Regions from separate parts of the Streptomyces sp. NPDC001068 genome, predicted to be linked through region 2. Evidence: riboswitches for the same ligand, from Rfam matches in the RefSeq annotation. Region 2 holds a riboswitch; each other region holds the start of a gene.
The links. Region 2 has a riboswitch for S-adenosylmethionine ahead of ACFY3I_RS00760 (amino acid ABC transporter permease). Riboswitches for the same ligand answer to the same signal wherever they lie in the genome.
Positions count from the first base shown of each region.

Region 1: linked by a shared signal. The riboswitch ahead of ACFY3I_RS13130 (aminotransferase class V-fold PLP-dependent enzyme) and the one ahead of ACFY3I_RS00760 (amino acid ABC transporter permease) in region 2 are both predicted to bind S-adenosylmethionine.
Region 3: linked by a shared signal. The riboswitch ahead of thrC (threonine synthase) and the one ahead of ACFY3I_RS00760 (amino acid ABC transporter permease) in region 2 are both predicted to bind S-adenosylmethionine.

Region 1 covers NZ_JBIAYD010000004.1:187,997-198,129, reverse strand. The annotation lists gene ACFY3I_RS13155 (NlpC/P60 family protein) at 1-67, opposite strand, end outside; gene ACFY3I_RS13150 (NYN domain-containing protein) at 278-1,621, opposite strand; gene ACFY3I_RS13145 (hypothetical protein) at 1,662-1,901, opposite strand; gene ACFY3I_RS13140 (rhomboid family intramembrane serine protease) at 2,054-2,797, shown strand; gene ACFY3I_RS13135 (Lrp/AsnC ligand binding domain-containing protein) at 2,794-3,075, shown strand; gene ACFY3I_RS13130 (aminotransferase class V-fold PLP-dependent enzyme) at 3,211-4,587, opposite strand; SAM riboswitch class IV at 4,732-4,848, opposite strand; gene trpD (anthranilate phosphoribosyltransferase) at 5,001-6,065, opposite strand; gene ACFY3I_RS13120 (cytochrome bc complex cytochrome b subunit) at 6,199-7,836, opposite strand; gene ACFY3I_RS13115 (Rieske 2Fe-2S domain-containing protein) at 7,833-8,891, opposite strand; gene ACFY3I_RS13110 (cytochrome c) at 8,888-9,700, opposite strand; gene ACFY3I_RS13105 (heme-copper oxidase subunit III) at 9,778-10,133, opposite strand, start outside.
Region 2 covers NZ_JBIAYD010000001.1:165,470-175,602, forward strand. The annotation lists gene ACFY3I_RS00740 (LLM class flavin-dependent oxidoreductase) at 1-983, opposite strand, end outside; gene ACFY3I_RS00745 (putative leader peptide) at 1,055-1,453, opposite strand; gene ACFY3I_RS00750 (transporter substrate-binding domain-containing protein) at 1,369-2,388, opposite strand; gene ACFY3I_RS00755 (amino acid ABC transporter ATP-binding protein) at 2,520-3,308, opposite strand; gene ACFY3I_RS00760 (amino acid ABC transporter permease) at 3,305-4,285, opposite strand; SAM riboswitch class IV at 4,667-4,778, opposite strand; gene ACFY3I_RS00765 (glutathione S-transferase C-terminal domain-containing protein) at 4,856-5,728, opposite strand; gene ACFY3I_RS00770 (putative leader peptide) at 5,937-6,101, opposite strand; gene ACFY3I_RS00775 (hypothetical protein) at 6,262-6,519, shown strand; gene ACFY3I_RS00780 (hypothetical protein) at 6,662-7,471, shown strand; gene ACFY3I_RS00785 (MFS transporter) at 7,570-8,934, opposite strand; gene ACFY3I_RS00790 (NAD-dependent succinate-semialdehyde dehydrogenase) at 8,996-10,133, opposite strand, start outside.
Region 3 covers NZ_JBIAYD010000012.1:279,420-289,552, forward strand. The annotation lists gene groL (chaperonin GroEL) at 1-374, opposite strand, end outside; gene ACFY3I_RS32255 (cold-shock protein) at 767-973, opposite strand; gene ACFY3I_RS32260 (MoaD/ThiS family protein) at 1,441-1,716, opposite strand; gene thrC (threonine synthase) at 1,765-3,069, opposite strand; SAM riboswitch class I at 3,088-3,250, opposite strand; gene ACFY3I_RS32270 (glucosyl-3-phosphoglycerate synthase) at 3,408-4,352, shown strand; gene ACFY3I_RS32275 (trehalose-6-phosphate synthase) at 4,458-5,882, shown strand; gene otsB (trehalose-phosphatase) at 6,002-6,850, opposite strand; gene ACFY3I_RS32285 (DUF3263 domain-containing protein) at 6,970-7,203, opposite strand; gene ACFY3I_RS32290 (extracellular solute-binding protein) at 7,221-8,474, opposite strand; gene ACFY3I_RS32295 (ROK family protein) at 8,616-9,557, shown strand; gene nagA (N-acetylglucosamine-6-phosphate deacetylase) at 9,557-10,133, shown strand, end outside.

The DNA of each region.
Region 1 (10,133 bases), on a different contig from region 2:
CGGCTGCGGTGGTCAGTACGGTCACGCGCGCGCGACTCGGCTGCTTGGGTCGACGATGGGACGCCACGGAGACGGGCTCCTTCGTTTGAGTGATCACCCGTGTGGAGGTTCGAGGCCTGACCCTAGTGACCTCCCTGTGATCAGTTCAAACCCAACAGCGAAAAAACTGGTCACGCGACGCACTCTTTGCACATAACTCACGTGCCGTGTTGCTCGATTGACGCTACGTTGCGTGACGGTTCGGTCAATTCGGGCATTGCATATGTCCGTTGAATGTTCAGGACAGTCGCTTCAGAAGCATCGCAGAAGCCACCGGACGGGCACCCGCCTTCGCGACCCCGTCGGCGACCTCGCGGTCGGTCGAGGCGACGATCACCGGACGGCCCGGCGGCTCGGCGCGCACCAGCTGACGGATCACCTCGTCCGCGGTGACACCGGGCTTGGAGAAGAGGACCCTGACCCCGCGGGGCGGGGCTAGCAGCACCGGCGCGGCCAGTTCGGCGCCGTCGAAGACGCAGGTGACCTCGGCGCCGGTCTGCGCCGCGAGCTGGGAGAGCTGGCCGAGCAGCCGCAGCCGCTGCTTCTCCAGCGGCATCTGCGGATAGCCGGTCTTGGTCACGTTGTAGCCGTCGACCACCAGGTGCGCCTGCGGCAGCGCGAGCAGCTGGTCGAGGATGGCCGGGTCGTTCTCGGAGAGCGCGCGCGCCGCGATGTCCTTCGGGGTCATCCGTCCCGGTTCGACCGCGTCCACGGTCTCGGCGGGCCGCACCGACACCGGTGGCAGCGCCAGTTCGCGGCGCAGTCCCTGGGCCGCGTCCAGCACCGTGTCGAGCAGCAGCCGCACCCGCATGTCCTCGACGCTGCGCCCCTCGCGGGCGGCCCGGCGGCTCGCCTCCAGGGCCGCCTCGACCTCGCCGAGCCGGGCCTTGAGGCGCCGGCCCTCGCTCTCGGCGGCGGACACCTGGGCCTGCCCCTCGGCGCGCACCGACTCCATCTCGGCGTGCGTCTTGCGCAGCGCGGCCTCACCGCGCTTGACGTCACTGTGGGCGGCGCGCAGCTTGCGGTGCAGCGATTCCGCTTCCTTCCTCGCCGACTCCAGCTCGGCGCGCAGCCGCTCGGTCTCGGCGCGGGTCTGCGCCCGCGCGCGGTCGAGCTCCTCACGCAGCCGCTCCAGCTCGGCCCGGCTCTCCTCGTCGGCACGCTCGGCGTCGGCCCGCTGGGCCTCCTCGCCGGCCGCCGCCACCAGCTTCACCCAGCCCGTGGGACGCAGTACGTAGGCCGCGGCCGCCACGTCGAGCGGGTCCGCGGCCGGGGGCGGGGAGCCGGAGTCGAGGGCGCCGGTGAGTTCCGGCTGGGCCTCTCTGAGCTTCTCCCCGATCCGCTGCCGGAAGAGGGTGTCCGTCTCCAGCGCGGTCGCCATGGCGTTCCCGGCGAACTTGGCCCGCCGGTTCGCCGCGAATCTGGCGTACTGCCTCAGCTGGGCGGGCAGTTCGGCCACGGTCAGCCCGCCGAAGCCGTCCGACACGATCTGCACGACACGCCGTCGCACGCCGTCGGGCAACGGACGGTCAAGCACCTCGGCGGTGCCGTCGCCCGGCCCCCCGCCTGTGGTCTCCACCATCCGTCACACCCCATCACCTGTACGGGGCCGACTCCCTCTCTCAGGAGTCGGCACCCGGCCTGTCCACCAGTTCCACCTGATCCACCGCGTTGCACCAGCGGCAGCGCACCGACTCGATGGTCTCACTGACCACCTCGCGCTCCTCGACCTTGGGCTCACCGGCCAGGTCGAGGTGCACGTACTCCACGACCTTCGACGAGCGGGTCACGTCGAACCGCGTGAGGTTGCCACAGAGGGTGCAGCGCCACCGCGTCGTGGCGGTCGGCAGGGGAACCGTCATCGTGACTGTTCGCTTCCTTCTAGTGTCCGTGACGCGCCGTCCCGACGCGTGTGGCTCGTTACCCTACGGCCTGGCGAGTACTCGACGCCGCCCTGTTCGCGGCGGCGAGGCGATCTGCACCGGTGCGTCCGGTTACGCCATGCTCTATGTCCATGATCGGCAACTGGAACCCGACGGCGGTGCGGACCCTGCGGAGCCTCAGGGGGACGTCGGCCCCCATGACGTACGCCCTGATCGCCGTGTGCTGCCTGATCTTCCTGCTCGGCCCGGCGTCCGGCTTCAATCACTCCTACGGCACCGGGGACGCCCTGGCGGCCGCCCAGCGCGCGTACTTCCGGCGCTGGGGAGTGGTCCCGGCCGACCTGTTCGACGGACCCGCGCGGGAGGTGCTGACCCCGGCGACGGCACTGTTCATCCACGGCAGCTGGGTGCACCTCCTCGGCAACATGCTCTTCCTCTTCGTCTTCGGGGTGATGACCGAGGAACGGATGGGCCGCGTGGAGTTCACCCTCTTCTACATCGGCTGCGGCTATCTGGCGCTGCTCGGCTACGCGGCGGCCAACAGCACGTCCCAGCAGTCGCTGGTGGGGGCCTCCGGGGCGATCTCGGCGGTCCTCGGAGCGTTCCTGTACCTGTTCCCCAACGCCCGCGTGACCAGTCTCCTGCCGTTCCTGTTCTTCCTGCCGCTCCGCTTCCCGGCCTGGGTGGTGCTCCCGTTCTGGGTGGCCCTGCAGTGGTTCGCCCTGAACCAGGCGCCCGCCGGCCCCGGCGTGGCCTACCTCGCCCACCTGGTCGGCTTCGGCCTCGGCATCGGCTACGCGTGGGTGCGGTACCGCCGTGGGACTAAAGTGAAGGCCGCACCGGCCCCGGCACCCGAGGGAGAGAACCAGCCGTGATCACCGCGATCGTCCTCATCAAGACCAGCGTGGACCGGATCCCCGAGATCGCGGAACAGATCGCCGCGCTGGACAGCGTCAGCGAGGTCTTCTCCGTCACCGGGACGTACGACCTCATCGCCATGGTCCGGGTACGCGACCACGAGGACCTGGCCGAGGTGATCCCGGGCCGGATCAGCAAGATCCCGGGCGTGGAGGGCACGGACACGCACGTCGCGTTCCGCACGTACTCCCAGCACGACCTGGAGGCGGCGTTCGCGATCGGCCTGGACAGCTAGTAAACGCCGCCGACCGCAGCGCCCCCAAGGGGCGCGGGGAACTGCGCGACGAGCCCCCACCGGCCCGCAGGGTGGTCCACCGCGGGTGCATCGTGGCTGAGCACGCAGTTCCCCGCGCCCCTGACGGGGCGCTGATCACACCGCCGGGACGCAGCGGCCGTCCTCCGTGCGGTACGTCCACTTGGCGCCGTCGGCCACCAGCTCCCGTACCGCCGTCACGAACCGCTCCACGTGCTCGTCCGGCGTTCCCGCCCCGAAGCTCACCCTGATCGCGTTCAGGGACTTCTCGCCCGGTGCCGTCTCCGGCGCCCCGCACTCGCCCTGGGTCTCGGGGTCGGTGCCCAGCAGGGTCCGCACCAGCGGGTGGGCGCAGAAGAGGCCGTCGCGGACGCCGATGCCGTACTCCGCGGACAGGGCCGCCGCGAAGTGCGAGCTGTTCCAGCCCTCCACGACGAAGGAGAGCACGCCCACCCGCGGGGCGTCGTCGCCGAAGAGGGAAAGCACCCGGACCTCGGGGACCCCGGCGAGGCCCGCCCGCACCTTCTCGATCAGGTGCCGCTCGCGGGCGACCAGCGTGTCGAAGCCCGCCTCGGTCAGCGCCCTGCAGGCCGCGGCGATCGAGTAGGCGCCGATGACGTTCGGGGAGCCCGCCTCGTGGCGCGCGGCGCTCTCGTGCCACTCCACGGCCACTCCCCCGTCCTCGCGCCGGGTGACCTTGCGGCTGGCGCCGCCGCCCGCGAGGTACGGCTCGGCCGCCCGCAGCCAGTCGGCGCGGCCGGCCAGGACACCGGAGCCGAAGGGGGCGTACAGCTTGTGGCCGGAGAAGGCGATCCAGTCGACGTCCAGGTCGCGGACGCTGACCGGGTGGTGCGGGGCCAGTTGGGCCGCGTCCAGGACGATCCGGGCGCCGTGCGCGTGCGCGGCGGCGGCCAGCTCGCGCACCGGCCACAGTTCGCCGGTGACGTTGGAGGCGCCGGTGACGCAGACCAGGGCCGGGCCGTGGCCCCCTTCGGCGGACTCCGTACGGGCGGCGAGGGCCTTCTCCAGGGTCTCGACGGCCTGGTGCGGGGTGCGCGGGGCGTCGAGGTAGCTGACCCGCGCGCCCTGCCAGGGCAGCAGGCTCGCGTGGTGCTCGGTCTCGAAGACGAAGACCTGGCAGTCGGCGGGGAGCGCGCGGGCCAGGAGGTTCAGGGAGTCGGTCGTCGAGCGGGTGAAGACCAGTTGGTCGTCGGGGCGGCAGTCGAGGAACTCGGCGACGGTACGGCGGGCGTTCTCGAAGAGGTCCGTGGAGAGCTGGGAGAGGTAGCCGGCGCCGCGGTGGACGCTGCCGTAGTAGGGCGCGTACGCCGCCACGTCGTCCCAGACCCGCTGGAGCGCGGGGGCGCTGGCCGCGTAGTCGAGGGCGGCGTAGGTGACCTCGCCGCCGGTGACGAGCGGCACGGTGACATCTCGCCCCAGAACGGGCAGCGGGGCACAAACCGAAGGGGCGGAGGCAACGGTGGAGACGGACATGGCGGAACTCCCGTGAGAGGAAGGAGAAAGGTGAAAAGGGGTGCGCGGAAGGGGGGCTCGACGCCCTAGCGCATTCGGTTGCTCACGGGAGACTCCCTCGGTGACCAGGATCCCTGGACCGTGCTCATCGGGATGAGCGTGAGGGATCCGCGCTTGCCGCAGACCTCGCTGCCTGCGGCCTGGTCTTCACCCGGGGCACCCCGCCACGGACGGAGGGTTGCCGGACAGTCGGCCGGGGCCTCATGACTGTCACTCATGACCTGCGAAGAAACGTAGGGGAAGTGATCGCAGCCCCGCAACTCCTGTCCGGATGACGGGACGCGACCGGGGCAGACGAACAGCCCGGCACCGCCGAGAAGGCCGTGCCGGGCTGAACGCCGTAGCGGTGGAGGGGGTTGCTCCCGCGCGGCCCCCTACCGGTTGGTCGCCGCCGCCCAGCGCTCCAGCACCCGCTTGGCCGCGCCCGAGTCGATCGACTCCGCCGCCCGGTCCATGCCGGCCCGGATCTGCTCGGCCAGCGTCCCGGTGCCCGGGTCGAGGGCCACCAGCGCCGCCGCCGAGTTGAGGACGACCGCGTCCCGCACCGGACCCCGCTCGCCGTCCAGGAGCCTGCGGGCGACCTCCGCGTTGTACGAGGGGTCGCCGCCGCGGAGCGCCTCCACGGGAACCAGGTCGATACCGACGTCACGGGGGTCGAAGGTCGTCTCCGTGACCGTGCCGTCCCGGACGATCCAGACCCGGGACGTCGCGGTGGTCGTCAGTTCGTCGAGGCCGTCGTCGCCGCGGAAGACCAGCGAGGAGTTGCCGCGCTCGGCGAAGACGCCCGCGACGACCGGCGCCATGCGGGGATCCGCGACGCCGACCGCCTGGGCCCGCACCTGTGCGGGGTTGGTCAGCGGGCCGAGGATGTTGAACACCGTGCGGATGCCGAGCTGGCCGCGGGCCGCACCGGCATGGCGCAGCGCCGGGTGGAACTTGACCGCGAAGCAGAAGGTGATGCCGGCCTCCTCGGCTACCTCGGCGACCCGGCGCGGGGTCAGGTCGAGGTTGACGCCGAGCTTCTCCAGCACGTCCGAGGCGCCGGACGCGGAGGACGCGGCCCGGTTGCCGTGCTTGACCACCTTCGCCCCGGTGCCGGCCACCACCAGCGCCGACATCGTGGAGATGTTCACCGTCTTGGCGCCGTCGCCGCCGGTACCGACGATGTCGACCGTGCGGCCCGGCACCTCGATGACGTTGGCGTGCGCGTACATCGTGCGGACCAGGCCGTTGATCTCGTCGACCGTCTCGCCCTTCGCCCGCAGGGCGACGACGAAGCCGGCGATCTGGGCGTCGGTCGCCTGGCCGCGCATGATCTGGTCCATGGCCCAGGCGGTGGCGTCGGCGCTCTGGTCCTGGCCGTACAGCAGCGCGTTCAGCACCCCGGGCCAGGAACGGCCCGCCGCGGTGTCGCCTCCAGCGGGGGTCACAGCGCTCATGGGGCCGCTCCTGATCGTCGTACGGGGGAAAGGGATTCCTCGGGGCCTAGCCTATCCAGCTCCGGGGACGGCGAAGGGCCCCCGTCCGTGTCCCGGACGGGGGCCCTTCGCCGTCGTGTGGCGACGCGGTGGATCAGTGGTGGCCGTGGCCGCTCGTGATCTCCTTGTACTCCTCGACGGTGGGCTTCGGGATCTGGTTGTCCTCGCCGTAGTAGGCACCGCTCAGCTTGGCGCGGAGCTTCTCGGACCCCTTGATCTTGCGCTCGACACCGTTCTCGTCGACCCCCGCGCCGACCTGGGCCGGCTCGTACTGGTGGTGGGCCGTGAGGGTGTGCAGCTGCTCCTGGCTGAGCGGCTCGTGCACCTCGATGAACTCACCGTGCGGCAGCCGCTTGATGATGCCGGTCTCGCGACCGTGCAGCACCTTCTCGCGGTCCCGGCGCTGCAGGCCGAGGCAGATCCGCTTGGTGACGATGAACGCGATGACCGGTCCGGCGAAGAAGAAGATCCGGACGAACCAGGTGACGTCGTTGATCGACAGGTGGAAGTGGGTGGCGATGAGGTCGTTGCCACCACCGACCAGGCCGATCATGTACACGGTCACCCAGGCGACACCGAACCCGGTACGGGTCGGGGCGTTGCGCGGCCGGTCCAGGATGTGGTGCTCGCTCTTGTCGCCGGTGACCCAGGACTCGATGAACGGGTAGACCGCGATGGCCGCGAGGACCAGACCGAACAGGATCAGCGGGATGAAGACGCCCAGGACCAGGGTGTGGCCCCAGAAGTTGATCTCCCAGCCCGGCATGTAGCGGATCAGACCCTCGGCGAAGCCCATGTACCAGTCGGGCTGGGCGCCGGTGGACACCTGGTCCGGACGGTAGGGGCCGATCGCCCACACCGGGTTGATCTGGGTGGTCGCCGCGATGGCCGCGATGACACCGAAGACCAGGAAGAAGAAGCCTCCGGCCTTGGCCATGTAGACCGGCAGCAGCGGCATGCCGACGACGTTCTTCTCGGACTTTCCGGGACCCGCGAACTGCGTGTGCTTGTGGTAGAAGACCAGGATCAGGTGGCCCACCATCAGGCCGAGCATGATGCCCGGCAGCAGCAGGATGTGGATCGAGTAGAACCGCGCCACGAAGTCGTGGCCGGGGAACTCGCCGCCGAAGAGGAAGTACGAGATGTACGTGCCGACGATCGGCATCGACAGGATGGCGCCCTCGGTGAAGCGGACACCGGTGCCGGAGAGCAGGTCGTCCGGCAGCGAGTAACCGGTGAAACCGGTGAACATGCCGAGGACGAACAGCAGGAAGCCGAACAGCCAGTTGATCTCACGCGGCTTGCGGAACGCGCCCGTGAAGAACACGCGCATCATGTGCACGAACATGCCGGCGAGGAAGATCAGCGCGGCCCAGTGGTGGATCTGCCGGATGAGCAGACCACCGCGCACGTCGAAGGAGATGTGCAGGGTCGAGTTGAACGCCTCCGACATCAGCTGTCCCTGGAGCGGGACATAGCTGCCGTGGTACGTCACCTCGTTCATCGACGGGTGGAAGAACAGTGTCAGATAGACACCCGTCAGGATGATGATGATGAAGCTGTACAAGCACACTTCGCCCAACATGAACGACCAGTGGTCGGGGAAGATCTTGCGCATGTTGGACTTCGCGAGGGAGTAGATCCCGAGCCGTCCGTCGGCCCAGTCGGCGACACGCTCGCCGGCCGGTGCCTTCCCGCGCGAGCGGGTCTCGTCGTTCGTCGTAGTGCTCATCCGCGCTCCCAGAATGCAGGACCGACGGGCTCCTCGAAGTCGCCGAGCGCCTGGAGGTAGCCCTCCTCGCTCACACCGATGCGCAGCTGCGGCAGGGCGTGACCGGCCGGGCCGAAGATCACTCGGGCACCGTCGGAGAGGTCGAAGGTGGACTGGTGGCACGGGCAGAGCACGTGGTGGGTCTGCTGCTCGTACAGCGAGATCGGGCAGCCCACGTGGGTGCAGATCTTCGAGTAGGCCACGATGCCCTCGTGGGACCACTCCAGCTCGCGCTTGTCCTTGATGTTGTCCGGCTGCAGCCGGATGATCATCAGGGCCGCCTTCGCCATCACGTTCTGGAAGTCCTCCTGGGACTCCTCGACGCCCTCGGGCTTGGCGAAGGTCAGCGAGCCGACGGCGACGTCGGAGGGACGCAGCGGCTCGTTGGTGTTCATGTTGACCAGCAGCTTGCCCTTCGACCACGCCGTGTGGCGCAGGGAGGTGCCGGGCAGCGGGCCGAGGTCGCGCAGCAGCACGACGCCGGAGAGCGGGACCAGGGTCAGCGCGCCGAACATGGTGTTGCGGATCAGCTTGCGCCGGCCGAGCGCCGACTCCTTGGCGCCCTGCTTGAAGTCCGCGTGGACCTTGGCACGGACCTCGGGGCTGGCCTCGATCGGGTGCCGCTCGTCGGCGACCTCCACGTCGGACATCAGGGTGCGGGCCCAGTGGACCGCGCCCGCGCCGATGCAGAACAGCGCCACCCCGAGGGTCAGGCCCAGCGCGAAGTTCAGCGCGCTGATGTGACCGATCGGAAAGACGAAGATCGACTTTTCCTTCGGGATGGTCACGTAGGAGGCGATGAAACCGGCGGTGGCCAGCATCGACACCGTGAACAGCATCGCGACGACGCGCTCGGACCGCCGGGCGGCCCGCTCGTCGATGTCCTGGATCCGGTGCTCGTGAGGCGGCAGACCCGGATCCCCGAACGGGTCCTTCTCGTCCGCGACGCTCACGGCGCCGTGCGCGTGGCCCTGCTCAGCGGGCAGGTTCTCTTCTGGAATCTCTTGGCTACTCATGACTTCTTGGCCTTTGCGGTCCGAGCGGCGACCCAGACGGCGACGGCGATCAGGGCGCCGAGGCCGAAGATCCAGGCGAACAGACCCTCACTGACCGGCCCGAGGCCGCCCAGGTCGAGACCGCCGGGGTTCGTCGTCTTGGAGCTGTTGACCGCGTCGAGGTACGCGATGATGTCCTTCTTGTTCTTCTCGGACAGCGTCGTGTCGGGGAAGGACGGCATGTTCTGCGGGCCCGTCTGCATGGCCTCGTAGATGTGCTTCGGGTCCACGCCCTCCAGGCTCGGCGCGAACTTGCCCTTGGTCAGCGCGCCACCCGCACCCACGAAGTTGTGGCACTGCGCGCAGTTGGTGCGGAAGAGCTCACCGCCCGCGGCGATGTCGGCACCGCCCGGACCGTACTGCTCCTTGGTGGGTACCTCGGGACCGGCGCCCAGCGAGGCGATGTACGTCGCGAGCTGGTCGATCTGGGTCTGGCTGTAGATGTTCCTCTTCGCGACGACCTGCGGGCCCTGCGAGGTGGCGGCCGGCATACGGCCGGTGCCGACCTGGAAGTCCACGGCCGCGGCGCCCACGCCGACCAGGCTGGGACCGTCGGACGAGCCCTGACCGCCGGTGCCGTGACAGCTGGCACAGCCGACCGAGTAGAGCTTCTTGCCCTCCTCAATGGTCAGGGACTGGGAGGTCTCGTCGGCCTGCGCCCGGCCCGCGGGCGCGAGCGTGGCGTACAGCCCCCCAGTGGCCGCCAGCGCAAAGAGTAGGACGACGACCGCCGCCAGCGGATGGCGTCGTCGTGCGGAGAGCTTTTTCACGGATTACCCCGGTGTCAGGATCTTCTGCGTCGATGCTTCTGGGTTGTGCGCTTCTGCAGCGCGTGGAGCCGGCCCGGCTACTTGATCAGATAGATCGTGGCGAAGAGGCCGATCCAGACGACATCGACGAAGTGCCAGTAGTAGGACACGACGATGGCCGCGGTCGCCTGCTCGTGCGTGAAGCGCTTCGCCGCGTAGGTGCGGCCGAGGACGAACAGGAAGGCGATGAGGCCACCCGTCACGTGCATGCCGTGGAAGCCGGTGGTCAGGTAGAACACCGAGCCGTACGGGTCGGAGGAGAGCGAGATGCCGTCCTCCTTCACCAGGTTCGTGTACTCGTAGATCTGACCGCCGATGAAGATCGCGCCCATCACGAACGTGATGATGAACCAGCCCCGGAGCTTCTTCACGTCCCCGCGCTCGGCGGCGAACA
Region 2 (10,133 bases):
GTGAATTCGGCCGCGTCGCTGGTGTGTTCGCCGCCGTCGAGGGTGTCGAGGCGGTCCTTGCGGGCCACGGCCGCGGCCCGGTCGTCGTCCAGGTAGACCTCCAGGTCGCCGAAGACGTGCACGGTGTCGCCGGTCCGGCCGGCGGCTTCCTGGCCGGCGCGGATCTCGGCGACGATCGCCCGGGCGTCGGCGGCGTCCCGCGGGGTGACGTGACCGACGTCGGCCTGCCGGGCGATCAGCCGGTAGGGGACGGCCTGGTGGCCGAGGGCGGTGACGAGCGGCTGCCCCTGCGGCGGGCGCGGGGTGATGGAGGGGCCCTTGACGCTGAAGTGGCGGCCCTCGAAGTCGATGTGGTGCAGCTTGTCGCGGTCGACGAAGCGGCCGGTGGCGACGTCCCGGATCTCGGCGTCGTCCTCCCAGCTGTCCCAGAGCCTGCGCACGGCCTCCACGTAGTCGGCGGCCTCCTCGAAGTGCTCGGCGAGCCGCGCCTGTCCGGCCGGGGAGCGCAGTTGCGCGAGGTCGACGGGCGGGAAGCCGCGACGGCCGAAGTGGTCCGCCTCGTGCGGCCGGGCGGAGATCTGCACCCGCAGCCCCGCCCGGCCGGCGCTGACGTAGTCCAGGGTGGCGATCGCCTTGGAGATGTGGAACGGCTCGGTGTGGGTGGCGATCACCGTCGGCACCAGGCCGATGCGGTGGGACAGCGGCGCGATCCTCGACGCGATCAGCACCGCGTCGAGACGGCCGCGGACCTGGTCGGTGCGGCCGTCGAGCTCGCCGTACCGGGAGGACTGCAGGCCGAGGCCGTCCTCGATGGTGACGAAGTCGAGGAGGCCGCGCTCGGCCTCGGCCACCAGGTCGGCCCAGTAGCCGGCGGTGAACAGCTCGTGGGGGCGGGCGGCGGGCTCGCGCCAGGACGCGGGGTGCCAGCCTGTTCCGTCCAGGGCGATCGCGAGGTGCAGGGGGGAAGCGGGAGACGAGGACACAGGGGTGCCTTCCTGAGGGGTCCGTACGAGGGCGCGCCGGGGCGGAGAAGGGGCGCGGCGGGGACGACAGGTCAGGAACAACAGAGCGCGCCGGCCACGCGCGCCAGGTCGATGTGCGGCCGGGAGTACAGGACGGCACGGCGGCTGGGGCTGAGGACACGTGTCACGTCCCGCACCTCCCGGTCTGCTCCGCGTACACCCGTACCCAGCCACCAACAGACGGGCCGCCGTGGTTGTTCCCGGGGCGCGCGGCGGCCGGCGCCGGGCGGGCGGCGGCGCCGGTGCGGTGGTGGAGTACGGTCCGGCGGATCACGGCGAAGGGTCCTTCCTCGGGGTCGCGGCGGAGTTCCTGACGGTCGACGGGGATCGGAGTCCCGACGCCGGATCAGGAGTTGTCGACCGGGAGTCCGGGCGGGTTGACCTCGGACTTGGCGACGGCCTCGTCGGAGAGGTTGTAGGCCTTGAGCCACTCGGCGTACTGGCCGTTCTCGATGAGGTGGTTGATGGCGTCGACGAGCGGCTTGGCGAGGCCGCTGCCCTTCTTGGCGGTGGCCGCGATCAGGCCCTGGAGCCCGGCGCCGGCACCGGAGTAGGTACCGGCGGTGCGCGTGGCGCTCGGGGTGCCGGCGGTCTGCCTGTTGTGGTAGGCGATGCCGGGGTTGGGGCCGAGATAGGCGTCGATCTTGCCGCTGGAGAGGGCCAGGTAGACGCTGTTGCTGTCCTGGAAGTACTTGACGGTGACCTTCTTGCCCTCCCTGGCGAGCTTCGCCTTCCACTCCAGGAGGATCTTCTCCTGGTTGGTCCCGGCGCTGACGGAGACCGTCCGGCCCGCGAGGTTGCGGTAGTCGCCGTCGAAGTTCCAGGTGCTCTTCCGCGGCACGGTGAAGGCGAGGTTGTCCTGCCGGTAGGAGGCGAACTCGTACTTCTTCTTGCGCTCCTCGGTGTCGGTGATGTTCGACAGCGCCACGTCGACCTTGCCGCTGTCGATTCCGACGAACATGTTCTCCCAGGTGAAGTTCCTGATCTCGGGTTCGAGGCCGAACACCGCGGCGACCAGACGGCCGAGGTCGGGTTCGGAACCGGTGAGCGTCCTCTGGTCGCCGCCGACGTAGGCCAGCGGCGGGAATCCGGCGGGCAGGGCGCCCTCGCCGATGACGAGCTTGCCGCTCTTCCTGAGCGAGGCGGGCAGTTCGGCGCTGATGGACTTCACCTCGGAGACCTTGACGGCGGTCCGGGTCGCGGCGCCGTTGGACACCTGGCCGATGACGACCTGGCCGCTCTCGGCGGCGGCGGTGACCGCGTCGCTGTCGCCCCCGCAGGCGGCGAGCCCGGTGGCGAGGGTGGCGACGGCGGTGGCCGCGGTGATGCCTCTGGTCAGACTGCGTCGGGAGGGGAGCGTGGGCATGGCTGTCCTTCGTGTTCGGGCGAGAGAGGGACTCGAGAGGGACTCGAGAGGGACTCGAGAGGGACTCGAGAGGGACGAGAGAGGAGGGAGGGAGGTGAAAGGGAGAGACGAGGTGTGGGCACTGATGCGGTTCAGAGGACCTTGCGCAGGAAGTCACGGGTGCGTTCGTGCCGCGGACGGTCCAGGACCTCGGACGGCGGCCCCTGTTCGACGATCCTTCCGCCGTCGATGAAGACGACCCGGTCGGCGATCTCGCGGGCGAAGCCGATCTCGTGGGTGACGATGACGAGCGTGGTCCCGCTGTCGGCGAGGTCCCTGATGACGGCGAGGACCTCGCCGACGAGTTCGGGGTCCAGGGCGGAGGTGGGCTCGTCGAAGAGGATGACGCCGGGGCGCAGCGCGAGGGCGCGGGCGATGGCGACCCGCTGCTGCTGGCCGCCGGACAGCTGCCGGGGGTAGGCGCCGACGCGTTCGCCGAGGCCGACGCGTTCGAGGAGTTCCTTGGCCAGGGCCTGGGCCTCGGGTTTCGTCAGCCTTCCGGTGGCGACCGGAGCGGCGGCCACGTTGTCCAGCACGGTCAGGTGCGGGAAGAGGTTGAAGTTCTGGAAGACGAAGCCGATCCGGCCGCGCTGGGCGAGGATGGCGCGCTCGCTCAGTTCCTTCAGGCGGTCGCCCTGCCGCCTCACCCCGATCAGCTCGCCGTTGACGCTGACGTGGCCGATCTCGGGCCTCTCCAGGTGGTTGACGACCCTGAGCAGGGTGGACTTGCCGGAGCCGGAGGGGCCGAGGATGACGGTGACCTCGCCGGGGCGGACGGTCAGGTCGACGCCGTCGAGGACCTGCTGGGTGCCGTACCACTTGTGGACGTTGTGGATCTCCAGTGCGGCGGGGGCCGTCTCCAGGGTGTCGGCGGCGCTCATACGGCGGCCTCCCGGCGGACGCGGGCACGCAGGTCGGCGAGCCCGGCCCGCAGTTTCCCCAGGGGCGTCGGCGGCAGGGAGCGGGTGGCGCCCCGGGCGTAGTGCCGCTCGACGTAGAACTGGACGACGGAGACGACGCTGGTGAGGATCAGGTACCAGACGGTCACCACCAGGAGCAGCGGCACGATGTCGCCGGGGTAGGTCGAACCCATGCTCTGCGCGGAGCCGAAGAGGTCGAGCAGCGACACGTAGAAGACCAGCGAGGTGCTCTTGACCAGGCCGATGAGCTGGTTGACGTAGTTCGGGACGATCGATCTCAGGGCCTGCGGGAACACGATCCTGCGGAACTGGTAGGACCTGGGCAGCCCGAGGGCGGCGGCCGCCTCGTGCTGGCCCTGGTCGACGGAGAGGATGCCGCCGCGGACCACTTCGGCCGCGTAGGCGGCCTCGTTGAGGCTGAGTCCGATCACCGCGACGGCCATGTCGGTGGCGAGCCTGGACTCGTCGAAGGAGAAGAACGCCGGTCCGAAGGGCACGCCGATGCTCAACCTCTGGTACAGGGCGGAGAAGTTGTAGAGGAAGAGCAGGACGACGATGAGCGGGATCGAGCGCAGCGCCCAGACGTAGGTCCAGCTGACCGCGCGCAGCACCGGGCTCCCGGAGAGCCGGGCCAGCGCGAGCAGGATGCCGCCGAGGAGGCCCAGCACCGCGCTGTAGGCCGTGACTTCGAGGGTGATCACCAGACCGTCGAGGATGGTCGGCCGCAGGAACCAGTAGCTCCAGCGGTCCCACTGGTAGAAGGGGTTGGTCACCAGCCCGTGGACGAACTGGGCGACCAGGACGAGGACGGCGGCGGTGAGGATCCACCGTCCGGGTCTGCGCAGCGGCAGAACACGCTGTGCGGTGCGTCGATCTGATGCTCTGTCTGTTCGGGAAGGCGCCTCGGGGGCGAGCGTGACGCCTGGGGGTTCACTCATGGCGGGCTCCGGCGGGATCGGTCACCTCCGGTCCTGCGGGCGGGCACCCGGCACCGTGCCGGGTTCGGGCACGGCGGGGTGCGCGGTGGCGCGCGGGACGCGGGGGCTGGGCGGACGGCATCACACCGGAGGGCCGGTGTCTTCGTCGGGAACGCTGAGGCGCGGGGCTGCGGGAACCGGGCGGAAGGCCGGTCAGACCCGACAGCGGGCCCGGCCCGGTGCGGTACACGCGCTACACAGGGCGCTGTTGACGCGGAGCAGATCGACGGCGCGGTCGGCGACGAGCGGGCTCGGATACGGCTGTACGCAGCCCCGCGCGCGGCGCGTGGCCGTGCCGGTCGCTGCGTACATGTCCGTCACCCGTCAGTCGGTGGCCCTGGGGCCTCGCGCTTACCGAACATCGTCATCCGGTCCGGTCGTCACCTGGGGCACCCCACCGCGGTGCGAGGGTTGCCGGTCAGCGAGCCAGGGCTTGACGCTGACGCTCTTGACCGTTCTGTGCGGCAAGTTAGGCAGTTGCCCGATCGGATGTCAACGCCTGTCCGACTGGCGAAACGCCTCGGGCCGCTCTCACCTGCGCGGAACTCCCGGGACGTCCGCCGCATGACGGGCCCAGTCCAGGATCTGGACGGCCGCGCCGGCGGCTTCGAGCCCTTGGCAACAGCCGTGGTGGCGGCGGGCGATGCCGTCGAGGTCGAGATGCGTGCCGAAGGCCGGGTGGGCGGCCAGGCGGCGGGCGTAGGCCCACAGCGCCGGGTGGTCCGCGACCGCGTGCACGGCGCCGGCGTCCAGGTGGCAGCGGTGCACGGTGTCGAGTTGCACGAGAGTGACCCACAACTCGACGTCCGCCGCGGTGAGTTCCCCGCCGACCAGGTACCGGGTCCCGGTCAGCCGGTGCTCCAGCCCGTCCAGGGTGGCGAGCAGCACCTCCAGCGCGCGCGGGTCGCCGCCCGGACGGCCGGCGTGCTGGGCCGCCCGCTCGACACCCTCGGCGCACAGCCGCTCGACCTCCTCGATCCCGGGCTCCGCGCCGCGCGGGTACAGCCGGACGGCTCCGTCGCCGAAGTGCCGGTCGAGGTCGCGCAGGATGTCCCCGCCGTGGGTGGAGACGATCCGGCCGGACCAGTCGTCGCTGAGCACCGGCGCGAGGGCCGGTCCCGAGTAGTGGTGGGCGCTCGCCTCGTACAGCCGGCGCAGCGCCGTGTGCCCGCCGTCGGGACAGTCGGGGACGGCGGGCAGGTGGGTGACCGGACAACAGCCGCCGAGTGCGAGGAGGCTGTGGCCGACGGCGATGCGGAGGCCGTCGGGGCAGGCGGTGGAGAGGTGGAGCCGGTAGCGGCCGGGCACGGCGTAGTGCCCGCTGCGCGCGTCCCGGCCGATGCGCCCGCGGAATGCGGGGCCGGTGGGGGCGGACGGGAGGGCGGCGAGCGGAGTGATGGACATGCGTCTCCCCGGGGTACGGGCGCGCGGACGTCCGCGCGGCGGAGGCGATCGTGGGCGGGTGTCCGGGTGGGCGGGGGCTCGGCGGGCGGGCGCCCGCCCACCCGGGCGGTGCGGCCGGCGACGCTGCCGACGGGCGGTGCTCGGCGGGCGGCGGGGGCGGGCGGCGGGCAGTGCTCGGCAGGGTGCGGACGGTGGGCGGGTCGGTCGGTTACGGCCGGCCGACGCGCCCGGCCGCGGGGGCCCGGCCGGTGCGGCCGATGGCGCTGCACACGCGCTGCAGGTCGATGTGCAGCCGGGAGGTGAGCAGCGGGAGTGGGCAGGGCGTACGGCTCTCTCGGCGCTGTCTGCCGGTGGCCGTGCGCAGCGGACCCATCGTTCCCTACCTTTTCACTAGGATTCCCGTCTGGAGTGTCGATCCGCCGCCGTGTGCCGTCAAGGGGGCGTCCACGCCCGGGACACCCGGACCCGGCTTGCCGCCGGACGGCAGGGGTTGTCCGCTGGAGACGCAGGCCGAGTGACAGGAGCCGGATGCGATGAGCGAGCCCCCGGGTCCCGGGCCCGTACCCGGCGCCGTGCCCGAGACCTTCGCGTTCGCCTGCGGGCGGTGCGGCGAGGCCTGGGAGGCGACCTTCCAGGCGGTGTTCTTCACCGACCCGATCGCCGATCCGGACCTGCGGAGCACCCAGGAGTACGTCGACGAGGCGGGCCGGGCCGTGTGGACGCCGCTCACCGACGCGGTGTGCCCGCGCTGCGGCAGCCGACGCGTGCGGATCACGGCGGCCGGGTCGTGAGGCTCACCCGGATGGCACGCGCGGGTGGTCGGCGGCCGCGCCGGGTGGTGGCGTGGAGGGACGTACCGCCGTCGTCCGTGGTGTGGCGCAGCATCGCTGCCCCCGCGGTGCGACGTACCGCGTTCCCGAGGAGGCAGTCGCGATGATCCGTCCGTTCCGACCCGTGCGTGTTCTCGCCGCGGCCCTGGCGGCGGGGATACTGCTCGCCACGGCGGCCTGTACGGAGGAGAGCGGCGGCGCGGGAGCCGTGTCCGTCTCGCCGGCCGGCGAGCGCGCTTCCGCGTCGCCCTCGGCCACCCCGGCCCTGACCGGGGCGGGCGCGCAGGCCGCGCTCATCACACCCGCCGACATCGAGGACAACTGGCAACTGGCCGCCGACGCGGCGACCTGGCGGAACACCATGCTGGTCGGCAAGGTCGACGTGGCCGGGTTCCTCACCGCCAAGACCGACGCCGCCGACTGCCAGCGGCTTCTGGACGGCCTCTACTCCGACAGCCTCCTGGGCCGCGCGTCCGGCGCCTCCGGGCTGCGCGGGTTCAGCTCGGAGGACGCCCGACTGCTGTACCAGGTCGGCGACTACGGCTCGGCGAACCTGGACGCCACGCTGGCCTGGCTGAAGTCCCTGCCGGTCAAGTGCGACCAGTTCACGGCCACCGGCAAGGACGGCGGCAGGCGGACCGTGCAGGTCGTCGCGGCGAAGGTGCCCGACTCGGGTGACGCGCGTGCGGCCCTGACGGTGACCGTCCAGGGCGACTCGGGCGGCCGGTCGGCCACCTGGACCACCGACGTGGCGGTGCTGCGCGTCGGCGCCTCCGGCGCCGCGGTCACCAACGGCGGTCTGTCCGGCGTCGACCACGACAGCACCGCGCTGGCCGTCCGCAGCGGCGCCCAGCGCCTGAAGGACGTCCTGTCCGGCAAGACCCCGGCGCCGACGCCGAGCGGGGTCGACTAGCCGAACCCGGCCGTGTCCGACCGGAGCCGGCGTGGCGTACACCGGCCGTGAGGCCCCGCAGGGTTCTCCTACGGGGCCTCCCCCTGTCAGGGGACTCGTCAGCCCTCGATCGGACCGCGTGCGGTGCGGGCCGCCTTCGCCAGGTCCAGATCCGTGGTCTCCGGGGCGAGGAACTGGGAGACCAGACCGCCGATCGCGAGTACGCCCGCGCCGACGAGCAGCACGAACTCCACGCCGAAGCGGTCGAGGCCCATCGGCAGCAGGAAGGTGCCGACGGCCGCGCCGACCCTGCTCATCGCGGTGGCGAAGCCGACGCCGGTGGCACGCAGCGAGGTCGGGAACACCTCCAGCGGGTAGACCGCGGTGAGCGCGCTGGAGGCCGCGTTGAGGAAGATGAAGAAGAGGAAGCCGGCCACGATGACGGGCGTCGAGTGCGGCCACACCGCGACCAGAGCCAGGCAGACCGCGGTGATCCAGAACGGCGGGATCAGCAGCCTGCGGCGGCCGATGCGGTCCACGACCAGACAGCCCGCGGTGACACCGGCGACCGCGGTGAACGAGTAGACCAGCAGCGCCGCCACCGCGTTGTCGCCCATGTGCAGGGCGTCGAAGACCTGCGTCCAGAACGTGCCGATGGCGAAGTACGGCAGGACCAGCGCCGCCCAGAAGACGCTGGCGAACACCGTGCTGCGCAGGTGCTCCCTGCTGAACAGCGCCCAGAAGCCGGCCTGCCCGCTCGTGTTCCGCTCGTCGAGTTCGGCGTCGACGTCGATCTCGATGCCGTACCGCTCGATGAGCGCCTCGGCCTCCTCCCGGCGGCCCCTGCTCAGCAGCCAGCGCGCCGATTCGGGGATGCCGCCGCGCAGCGACACGCAGATCACCGCGAGGACGGCGCTGCTGGCCAGCGACCAGCGCCAGCCGCCGTCGACGTCCGCGAACACGGCGCCGACGACGGTGGCCAGCGCGTAGCCGACGTACCAGCTGATCTCCAGGCTGGCCAGGAGCCGGCCCCGGCCCTGTTTCGGGGCGTACTCGGAGAGCAGCGGGGCGCCGATGGCGTACTCGCCGCCGATCGCCACGCCCATCAGCAGCCGGATCAGGAAGAGCTGGAGCCCGTCGGTGACGAAGAACTGGAGTACCGACCCGACCAGGAAGACCACCATGTCGGCGAGGAACACCGGGCGGCGTCCGAACCGGTCGGCCAGCCGGCCGAAGAGGGGGCCGCCGACGAAGATGCCGATCAGCGGGGAGGCTCCGACCAGGCCCTCCATGAAGGTGGACAGGTGGAGGTCGGCGGTCAGGGCGGTCATGGCCATGCCGATGCCGCCGATGATGTAGCCGTCGATGCCCTCGCCTATCTGGGTGGCGAGCTTCAACTTGGTGTGCAGTCGGCGGCGTTCACGCGAGTGGTCGGCGGCTTGCGGGGTGCCGGGCGGTTGCTGGGTCGCAGGCGTCATTGCCATGTGCGGTCCTCGGGGTGAGCGGGTGAGCGGGCGGGGACGGAACGGGCAGCGGTCGTAGGGGTCACAGGGGCCAGTCGAGGGCGATGTACTGCGTCTCCAGGAAGGCCTCGATGCCCTCCCGGCCGCCCTCGCGGCCGAGTCCGGACTGCTTGACGCCGCCGAAGGGCGCGGCCGGGTCGGACAGCAGACCGCGGTTGACGCCGACCATGCCGGCCTCCAGGCGCTCGGCCAGGCGCAGCGCCCGGCCGACGTCACGGGAGTAGACGTAGGAGGCCAAGCCGTGGACGGTGGCGTTGGCGCGGGTCAGCATCTCGTCCTCGTCGGTGAAGGTGGTGACCGGCGCGACGGGACCGAAGATCTCCTCGTGCAGCAGGCGGGCGTCGTCGGGGACGTCGACGAGGACGGTCGCGGGATGGAAGTGGCCCGGTCCGTCCGGGACTTCACCCTGTGCCGCGATGCGGGCACCGCGGGAGAGGGCGTCGGCGACCAGGGCGCGGATCCTGTCCACGGCGGCCGCGTTGATCATCGGGCCCAGGGTGACCCCCTCGGCCAGGCCGGGCCCGGTGCGCACGGCGGCCATGGCGGCGCCGAACTTCTCGGTGAACTCGGCGGCGACGTCGGCGTGGACGTAGAACCGGTTGGCGGCGATGCAGACTTCGCCGCCGCCGCGCATCTTGGCGTCCATCGCGCCGAGCACCGCGGCGTCCACGTCGGCGTCCGCGCAGACCACGAAGGGGGCGTTGCCGCCCAGTTCCATGGTCACGTTGACGACGTTCGCGGCGGCCTGCGCGAGGAGCAGCCGGCCGGTGGCGGTGGATCCGGTGAAGGAGAACTTGCGGACCCGTTCGTCGCCGAGCCAGACCGACACCACCTCGGGCGCCCGGTCGGTCGGCAGGACGTTCAACAGGCCTGCGGGCAGGCCCGCTTCGGTCAGCAGAGCGGCGATCGCGAGGGCGGTGAGCGGGGTCTCCGGCGCGGGCTTGAGCAGCACCGGGCAGCCGGCCGCGAGCGCCGGGGCGATCTTCCGGGTGGCCATGGCGGCCGGGAAGTTCCAGGGGGTCACGAAGGCGGTGACGCCGACCGGCTGCCGGCGCACGACGTGCCGGTAGCCGCCCGCCGGGGCGTCCGAGAAGGCGGAGCCGACGCGGACCGCCTCCTCGGCGAACCACCGGAAGAACTCGGCGGCGTAGCCGACTTCG
Region 3 (10,133 bases), on a different contig from region 2:
GCCTCGACGGCCTTCTCGATACCGCGCTTCAGGGCCATCGGGTTGGCGCCGGCGGCGACGTTGCGCAGGCCTTCCTTGACCAGGGCCTGGGCGAGAACGGTCGCGGTGGTCGTACCGTCACCGGCGACGTCGTCCGTCTTCTTGGCGACTTCCTTGACCAGCTCGGCGCCGATCTTCTCGTACGGGTCCTCCAGCTCGATCTCCTTGGCGATGGAGACACCATCGTTGGTGATCGTGGGGGCGCCCCACTTCTTCTCAAGGACGACGTTGCGGCCCTTGGGGCCGAGGGTGACCTTGACGGCGTCGGCGAGCTGGTTCATACCGCGCTCAAGGCCGCGCCGCGCCTCCTCGTCGAACGCGATGATCTTGGCCATGTGAAGTGGTCCCTCCAGGACTGGGGGTGAGTCTTCGGACCGCGCCCGCGCCCGCGACGGACGGCTCGCCGACCCGTGGGTTCCTTGCCCCACCCGGCCTGCGGGCCTCACCGACCCGGTCCATTTTTGTCACTCTCACCTTCAGAGTGCTAACGCCAATGATTAGCACTCGCCCATGCCGAGTGCAAGCGCCTCCCGGAGACTGGGGCGCGCCCACGCCCGTCGGCGCCCGGCGCGGCGGCCCCACGGCACCCCGTGCCGGGCCGCACCCGCGGCGCCCGGCGCGCCGTTTCGTCCCGGGCATGCCAAAGGGCTCGTAACCCATGACTCCCCATGGGATACGAGCCCTCTGAACAGAGAGAGAAGAACGACGCTGTCAGTCGGCGCGTGCTTCAGCTGGTCGCGAGCCGGACCATGTCCGCCTGCGGCCCCTTCTGGCCCTGCGAGATCTCGAAATCGACCCGCTGGCCTTCCTCCAGGGTGCGGTAGCCGTCCATCTGAATCGCGCTGTAGTGGACGAAAACATCCGCACCACCGTCGACCGCGATGAAGCCGTACCCCTTCTCCGCGTTGAACCACTTGACGGTGCCCTGAGCCATGCCTAACTCCCCTATTACTGGCCCTTGCACAGATCCACACTTCGCGGATCCGGGTCAGACCTCACCCCCCAATGGTTGGGGGCGTGCGCCGGAACGCGTCGACCGCGGCTGAATGTATCTGTCCAACTGCCGTCTGCAACAGGTCAATCGGACGAGAATTCTGGACGGGAAGGGTCCGGAATGTAGTAAGAATTCGGCTGAATTCAGGGCAAGTCGGGCCCCATAAAAGCCGCAAAAGCCGCATACGACCCGCACACTTTGGCTACTTCTTGGCAGGCCGGCGGTGACGAATACAGGGCTCCCGCCCCGGAGATCGGGACCGTGTTCCCCAACTGTACCGCGCTCAACCACACAGAATTGCCCCCTCCGCTTCTCTCACGGAGGGGGCAATCAGATGAACAGTCGGTGATCGGCGTTACCGAAGGTAATGTTCGGTCATCCGATCAGCCTGTCAGCGGGACGGCAGGTCAGCCGCCGGCCACGGCCGGGATGATCGAGACGCCGGCCCCGTGCGGGGTGGCCGTCTCCAGACCCTGCTCGAAGCGCACGTCGTCGTCATTGACGTACACGTTCACGAAGCGGCGCAGTTTGCCGTCGTCGTCGAGAACACGGCCGGCGATGCCGGTGTGGTTCTTCTCCAGGTCGGAGATGACCTCACCGAGAGTCCCGCCTTCGGCGCTGACCTCGGCCCGGCCACCGGTGTAGGTGCGCAGGATGGTGGGGATGCGGACGGTGACGCTCACGTTTGAACCTCCGGTTGGGGGCGACGCCTTTGGTTGTTCACGGCCGACTCAGGCGAGCCCGGCTTCACGGAAGGACTCGAGATTCGGGCGAATGGTCGCCGTGAGCCCGGTCCCCGCCACGGCGTCCAGCGTCTTCAGACCATCACCCGTGTTGAGTACGACGGTCGACTTCGCCGGATCGATCTGCCCGTTCTCGATGAGCTTCCTGGTCACGCCGACGGTCACCCCGCCGGCGGTCTCCGCGAAGATCCCCTCGGTCCGTGCGAGGAGCTTGATCGCGTCGACGACCTGCTCGTCGGTGACGTCCTCCACCGCACCGCCGGTGCGGCGCGCGATGTCCAGGACGTAGGGACCGTCGGCCGGGTTGCCGATGGCCAGGGACTTGGCGATGGTGTTCGGCTTCTGCGGCCGCACCACGTCGTGGCCCGCCTTGTAGGCCACCGACACCGGCGAGCACCCCTCGGCCTGGGCACCGAAGATCTTGTACGGCCTGTCCTCGACCAGCCCGAGCCTGATCAGCTCCTGGAGCCCCTTGTCGATCTTCGTGAGCTGGGAGCCGGAGGCGATCGGGATGACGAGCTGGTCCGGGATCCGCCAGCCGAGCTGCTCGCAGATCTCGTACGCCAGGGTCTTGGACCCCTCCGCGTAGTACGGCCGCAGGTTGACGTTGACGAAGCCCCAGCCCTCGCCCGCCGAGTCACCGATCAGCTCGGAGCAGAAACGGTTCACGTCGTCGTAGTTGCCCTCGATGCCGACGAGTTCCCCGCCGTAGATCGCGGCCATGACGATCTTGCCCTGCTCAAGGTCGTGCGGGATGAACACGCAGGAGCGGAAGCCGGCCCGGGCGGCGGCGGCACCGACCGCGCCGGCCAGGTTGCCGGTGGAGGAGCAGGAGAGCGTGGTGTAGCCGAAGGCGCGGGCGGCCTCGACCGCCTGGGCGACGACCCGGTCCTTGAAGGAGTGCGTCGGGTTGCCGGAGTCGTCCTTGACGTACAGGCCGCCGGTGACGCCCAGTTCCTTCGCCAGGTTGTCGGCCTGGACGAGCTTGGTCCAGCCCGGGTTGATGTTCGGCTTGGTCGCCACGTCCGCGGGGACGGGCAGCAGCGGCGCGTAGCGCCAGATGTTCGCGGGTCCCGCCTCGATCCGCTTCCGCAGTTCCTCGGTGTCGTAGGCCGAGAAGTCGTAGGCGATCTCCAGCGGGCCGAAACACTCCTCGCAGGCGAAGACCGGGCCGAGCGGCACGCGGTGGCCGCACTCGCGGCAGCTCAGGGCCTCGGCGGGACCGAGGTCGACGGAGGCGGAACCGGAAGCGGCGGTGGAGTCGGTGGTGGGTGCAACAGTCTGCGCAGCCATGAGAGGCGAGGCCCTTTCTCCTCATCTTCCTCACGACGCATCTCGCCGTGAGACGGATTTGGCACCTTCCCTAGCCGGGAGCCTCGCGAGTGATCGACAGTGTTCGGCGATCCACGAGTAACCGACTGGAGGGTTGCCGGGGCTTCATCGGGCCGTATCCCTCTGCCCCTCTGGATGAGCGGTATGTAGTTGTCAACGCCGGGTGACCCCAGGACATGCGATGGTCATCGGCGTTGTTCAAGACTGTAACCGAAGGCCAGGACAGTTGAGAGAGTCGTCCGAACCGCGAGATGGATCACACCTCGCAGTGTGATCGTGACAGTGAGGAGCCGCTGACTGTGCTGGAAGAAGTCGAGCGCTGGCTGGCCACCCGCTCCTGGTCCGTGAACGACCGCCCGCTGCACCGGATACTCGCCGCCAAGCAGCGCACCGGTCAGTCCGTCTCCGTCGTGCTGCCCGCCCTCAACGAGGAGGAGACCGTCGGCGACATCGTCGCGATCATCCGCCACGACCTGATGCGGCAGACACCGCTCGTCGACGAGATCGTGGTCGTCGACTCCGGTTCCACCGACCGGACGGCGACCGTGGCCGCGGCGGCCGGCGCCCGGGTCGTGCACCGCGACACGATCCTGCCGCGCATCCCCGCCGTGCCCGGCAAGGGCGAGGTGCTCTGGCGCTCCCTCCTCGTCACCACCGGGGACATCGTCTGCTTCGTCGACGCCGACCTGCGGGAGTTCTCCTCCGACTTCGTCACCGGAATCGTCGGCCCGCTGCTGACCGACCCGGGCGTGGACCTGGTCAAGGCGATGTACGACCGCCCGCTCGCCGGTTCGGCCGGTCAGGGCGGCCGGGTCACCGAGCTGATGGCCCGTCCGCTGCTGAACATGCACTGGCCGCAGCTGGCCGGGTTCGTCCAGCCGCTCGGCGGCGAGTACGCGGCCCGCCGCTCCCTCCTCGAACAGCTCCCCTTCCCGGTCGGCTACGGCGTGGAGCTCGGCATGCTGGTCGACGCCCTGCACCTGGTCGGCCTGGACGCTCTCGCCCAGGTCGACGTGGGCGTCCGCAAGCACCGCCACCAGGACGGCCAGGCCCTCGGCCGGATGTCCGCCGCGATCTACCGCACCGCCCAGCTGCGGCTGGCCCGCGGCCACCTGATCCGGCCCGCCCTGACCCAGTTCGAACGGGGTGAGGACGGCTTCGAACCGCGCACCTACTCCGTGGACACCGAGGAACGGCCGCCGATGGTGGAGATCACCGAGTACGCCGAGCGCCGGGTGGCCTGAGCGTGGCGTGACTTCGTCGTACGGCCGTATACGGCGGCGCGTCGGGCGCGGCCGTACGTTTGAGCGTTTCCGGGCCGGGCTAGGTTGAGGCGTATGGCTTCCCCCATGGCTTCCACCGACGGTGCCGAGGTGCTGGTCGCGTCCAATCGCGGCCCGGTCTCGTACGACGTCCGCGACGACGGAGCGCTGCACGCCCGGCGTGGCGGCGGCGGGCTGGTCTCCGGTCTGTCGGCGATCGGGCCGGACGCGAACGCGGTGTGGGTGTGCGCGGCGCTGAGCGACGGGGACCGGGAGGCCGTCCGGCGCGCCGAGGGCGGCCGGCTGCCCGCCGGCGACACCGGCGGCCAGCAGGTCCGGATGCTCGACATCGCCCAGGACGTGTTCTCGGACGCGTACAACGGCATCGCGAACTCGGTGCTCTGGTTCGTCCACCACATGCTGTACCAGACCCCGCTGGAGCCGGTCTTCGACGCGGAGTTCCGGCGGCAGTGGGCCTCCTACCAGGCCTACAACCAGGCGTTCGCCGAGGCGCTGGCCCAGGAGGCGGGCCAGGGCGCGGTGGTCGTCATCCAGGACTACCACCTGGCGCTGGCCCCGCGGATGCTGCGCCGGCTGCGGCCGGATCTGCGGATCGGCCATTTCTCCCACACCCCGTGGGCGCCGCCGGACTACTTCCGGCTGCTCCCCGACGACATCGCGGCCGAGCTGCTCAGCGGGATCCTCGGCGCGGATCACGCGGCGTTCCTGACCCGGCGCTGGGCGGACGCGTTCGTGGCCTGCTGTCACGCGGTGCTGGGCCCGGGGATCCCGGCGTCCGGGGAGACCCGGATCGGGGTGCACGGGCTGGGGGCCGACGCGGAGTTCCTGCGGAAACGGTCGCACGAGCCGGACGTGGACGAGCGGATGCGGGCGCTGCGCGAGGAGATCGGGGAGGGCCGCCGGACGATCGTCCGGGTGGACCGAACCGAGCTGTCGAAGAACATCGTGCGGGGACTGCTGGCGTACCGGCAGCTGCTCGACGACCACCCCGAGTGGCGGGAGCGGGTGGTGCATGTCGCGTTCGCCTACCCGTCGCGGCAGGACCTCGCCGTGTACCGGGACTACACGGCCGAGGTGCAGCGGGTCGCCGACGAGATCAACTCGGCGTACGGGACGGCTGGTTGGACGCCGGTGGTGCTGCATGTGAAGGACGACTTCGCGAGGTCGCTGGCGGCGTACCGGCTGGCCGACGTGGCGCTGGTCAACCCGATCCGGGACGGCATGAACCTGGTCGCCAAGGAGATCCCGGTGGTCTCGGACGAGGGGTGCGTGCTGGTGCTCTCGCGGGAGGCGGGGGCGTACGAGGAGCTGGGCGAGGACGCGGTGGTGGTGAACCCCTACGACATCGGAGGGACGGCCGGTGCCCTGCAGGAGGCTTTGACCATGGGGGTGGAGGAGCGGGCGGAGCGGTGCGAGCGGTTGGCCGCGGGGGCTACCGCGTTGCCGCCTGCGGCTTGGTTTCTCGAGCAGTTGAGGGCGTTGGGGGGGTAGCGCCGGTGCGTGGTCGGGTGCGGGTGGGTGGGGGCTTGTCGCGCAGTTCGTCCCCCAGCCTTCGGCCGGGGGTGCCCCCAGCGCCCCTTACGGGGCGCGTTCCGTACGGGGTGCGTTCCCTACGGAGCGCTCTGCTCGGCCAGGTTTTTCAGTAGCCGTACGACTTCTTCCGGGCCGTCGACCACAAGGTCGGCTCGGTCGGCGAGTTCCGTGACCTCCTCGCTGCCGCTGCACACCAGCAGGCCCGGGACGCCTTCCTCGCGGAGTTTCTCCACGGCCGCGAAGGCCGGGATGTCGCCCAGGTCGTCGCCCGCGTAGAGGATCGCGCCCGCGCCGATCTCCCGGGCGAACTCCCGCAGCGCCACGCCCTTGTCCATGCCCGGGGGACGGAGTTCCAGGACCAGGCGGCCCGGTTCGACGATCAGGGCGTGGCGGGTGGCCAGGTCGGTCAGCGGGGCGCGGAGGGACTCGAAGGCGGCCTGCGGGTCGTCGGCCCGGCGGGTGTGGACGGCCACGGCGTGGCCCTTGTCCTCGGTCCAGGTGCCCCGTGCCCCCGCCGCGTCGACGACGGCGGGGAGTTCGGCGCGGACGGCGGCGATGCCGGGGTGCGCGGGCGGGGCGGTGAGTTCGCCGGTGGCCGCGTCCCAGCGTTCGGCGCCGTAGTGGCCGAGGACGACGAGGTGTTCCAGGCCGGGCACGTCGGCGAAGCCGCCGTTGCGGACGGCGATCTCGGTGGGGCGGCCGGTGATCACGGCGACGGCCGCGACCTTGGGCGCGAGGGCGGCCAGGGCCGGTACGGCGTCGGGGTGGGCCCGCGCCTGCTCCGGGTCGGCGACGATCGGCGCGAGCGTCCCGTCGAAGTCGAGCCCGACGAGCGCGGAGCGCGGCTGCGACAGGAGTGCGGCGAGACCGTCGCGACCGGCGGCGGTGCGAGGCGTCGGAAGGGGTTCCGGGAGGTGGGTGCCCATACAGCCGACAGTATCCGAGCGCCCCTAAGGGGCGCTGGGGGCACCCCCGGCCGAAGGCTGGGGGAGGAACCGCGCGACAAGCCCCCACCGACCCGCACGTACCCCCTGGCGCACCCCCCTCACCGCTCCGACCGCCGCGCATCCCGCACCCGTCGCAGCCGATTGACGGTCACCGGGTCGTGGGCCAGTGCCCGCTGGTCGTCGAGGAGGGCGTTGAGGAGCTGGTAGTAGCGCACCGGCGCCAGGTCCAGTTCCTCGCGGATCGCCCGCTCCTTCGCGCCGGGGCTCGGAAAGCCCCGGCGTTCCAGGGCGAGGATCGCCTGCTCGCGTGCGCCCAGTTCTTGCCGGTCCATGCCGAGAACGGTAACGCTCAGCCCGACTTCGTACGGCTGTCCGCCGCCGCGGCCTCGGCCTGGAGCCGGGTGAGGACACCGCTGGGGTCGCCCGTGGACGTGACCGCCGTGCCTATCTGCTTCTTGACGTCGGCGCTGACCTCGGCCCAGGAGGTCTTGCCGGCCGGGTACAGCACGGAGGTCGGCAGCTGTTCGAGGAAGGGGAGCAGCTGCTTGTCCTGGGGCTTCGGGGAGTCGGTCATCGTCTGGGACGCCGACGTGGTGACCGGCAGCAGGCCGTACTCGCGGGAGAAGTCGAGGACGTTCTTCTCGCTGTAGACGTAGTCGAGGAAGTCGCCGATCTGGTCCGCGTGGCCGTTCTGCCTGAACGCCGCCATCCAGTCGGTGACGCCCATGGAGGGGGTGGTCGTGGCCTGCCCCGCCCGGGCCGGCATGGGGACGGCGCCGAACTTCACGCCCTTCTTCTCGGCCTGCTTGATGAGCGTGGGGTGGCCGTTGAGCATGCCGACCTGGCCGTCGGCGAACGCGGCGAACGCCGCCGCGCGGTTCAGCCTGCCGGGGGCGGTCGGCCCGGTCAGGCCCTTGTCGACCAGCTCGTCCTTGAGCCAGGTGAGGGTGTCGACGTTCTGCGGGGAGTCGATCGTGTACGTGCCGATGTCGTCGGTGTAACCGCCGCCGCCGCTGAGCAGCCACTGCATGGTCTCCGCCTGGGCCTCCTCGGCGCCGAGCGGCAGCGCGTACGGGTACTTCACGCCGTCCGAGTCGAGCGCCTTCGCGTCGGCCGCGAGTTCGTCCCAGGTGGTGGGCGGGGTGGTGATGCCGGCCTTGGAGAACAGGGTCTTGTTGTAGAAGAGGACGCGCGTGGAGCCTGCGAACGGTATGCCGTACTGCGCGTGGTTCCACTGGCCCGCCTCGGCGAGCTGGGAGGGGAAGTCGGCCTGGACGGGGATGGAGAGCAGGTCCCCGGCCTCGTACAGCTTGCCGGCGGCCGCGTAGTCGGCGTACGAGCCGATCTGCGCGAGGTCGGGCGCCTTGCCGGCGGCGACCATGTCCTTGACCTTGCGGTCGACGTCGTTCCACGAGTAGACGGTGACGTCGACCTTCACGTCGGCGTGCTGGGCCTCGTACGCCCTGGCCAGTCCGTCCCAGTACTTCTGGGAACTGTTGGCGGCGGAGTCCCCGTAGTCGGCTGCGACGAGTCTGAGGGTGACGTCCGAGGATCCGGTCGTCCCACAGCCACCAAGGACCGCCGTCATGCCCGTTGCGGACATCACCGCGATCATTCCTGCCTTACGCCGCCGCACTCGTACTGCCCCTGTCTAACTGTCTCGCTGTTCAACATGTGGACCCATAAGGTCTACACCACGTAAGTGGACTAGACCTCTTGCGGGTCGGAGGGCCACACTGTTCCCGTGAGACATGTCATCGCCCTGGACGTGGGCGGCACCGGAATGAAGGCGGCGCTGGTCGGCCTGGACGGCGGGCTGCTCCACCAGGACCGCCGGGCGACCGGCCGCGACCGCGGCCCCGAGGCCGTCGTGGACGCCATCGTCGGTTTCGCCGCCGACCTGTACGCCCACGGCGAGCGGCACTTCGGCGAGGGCGCGGCCGCGGTCGGCCTCGCCGTGCCCGGCATAGTCGACGAGCCGAACGGCGTCGCCGTCTTCTCCGCCAACCTCGGCTGGCGCGACGTACCCCTGCGCGCCCTGCTCGCCGACCGACTCGGCATCCCGGTCGCCCTGGGCCACGACGTGCGCACCGGCGGCCTGGCGGAGGGCAGGCTCGGCGCGGGCAAGGGCGCCGACCGCTTCTTCTTCGTCGCGCTCGGCACCGGCATCGCGGGCGGCTTCGGCCTGGACGGCCGGGTGGAGCCGGGCGCGCACGGCTTCGCGGGCGAGATCGGCCACATCGTGGTCCGGCCACAGGGTGTCCCCTGCCCGTGCGGGCAGTACGGCTGCCTGGAGCGGTACGCGTCGGCGGCCGCGGTGAGCGAGGCGTGGGCGAAGGCCACCGGCGACCCGGACGCGGACGCGGCGCACTGCGCCAGGTCCGTCGCGTCCGGTGACCCGAACGCCGTCCGGGTGTGGGAGGAGGCGGTGGACGCCCTGGCCGACGGCCTGGTCACCGCCCTCACCCTGCTGGACCCGCGTGTCCTGATCATCGGTGGCGGTCTGGCGGAGGCGGGAGACGTACTGTTCGAGCCGCTGCGGGAGGCCGTACGGAGCCGGGTCACCTTCCAGAAGCCGCCGACGATCGTCCCGGCCGCCCTGGGAGACACCGCGGGCTGCTTGGGGGCGGGCCTGCTCGCCCAGGACCTGCTGACTACGACTACTACTCCGGAGGTAATGCCCTGATGGCTGCCAATGAGCGCAAGGACAGCGCCCCCTCGGGGGCGCGGGGAACTGCGCGACCAGCCCCCGCGCACCCGCACTCCGGCACGCGTGGTCTGGTCCTCGACGGCGCCCGGGTAGTCCTCCCCACCGGAGTCGTCGACAAGGGCCAAGTGGTCGTCGACGGCACGAGAATCGCCGCCACCGCCCCGGAGGACGCCCAGGTCGTCGACGTCACCGGCCACTGGCTCCTGCCGGGATTCGTCGACATCCACAACCACGGCGGCGGCGGAGCCTCCTTCAGCTCCGGCACCGCGGAGCAGATCCTCACCGGCGTCCGCACCCACCGCGCGCACGGCACCACCACCCTCGTCGCCTCCACCGTCACCGACGACATGGACGTCCTCGCCCGCCAGGCCGGCCTGCTCTCGGAGCTGGCCGAGCAGGGGGAGATCGCGGGTGTCCACTTCGAGGGCCCGTTCATCTCCCCGTGCCGCAAGGGCGCCCACTCCGAGGCCCTGCTGCGCGACCCGGACCCGGCGGAGGTCCGCAAGCTGATCGACGCCGCGCGCGGGCACGCCGCGATGGTCACACTCGCCA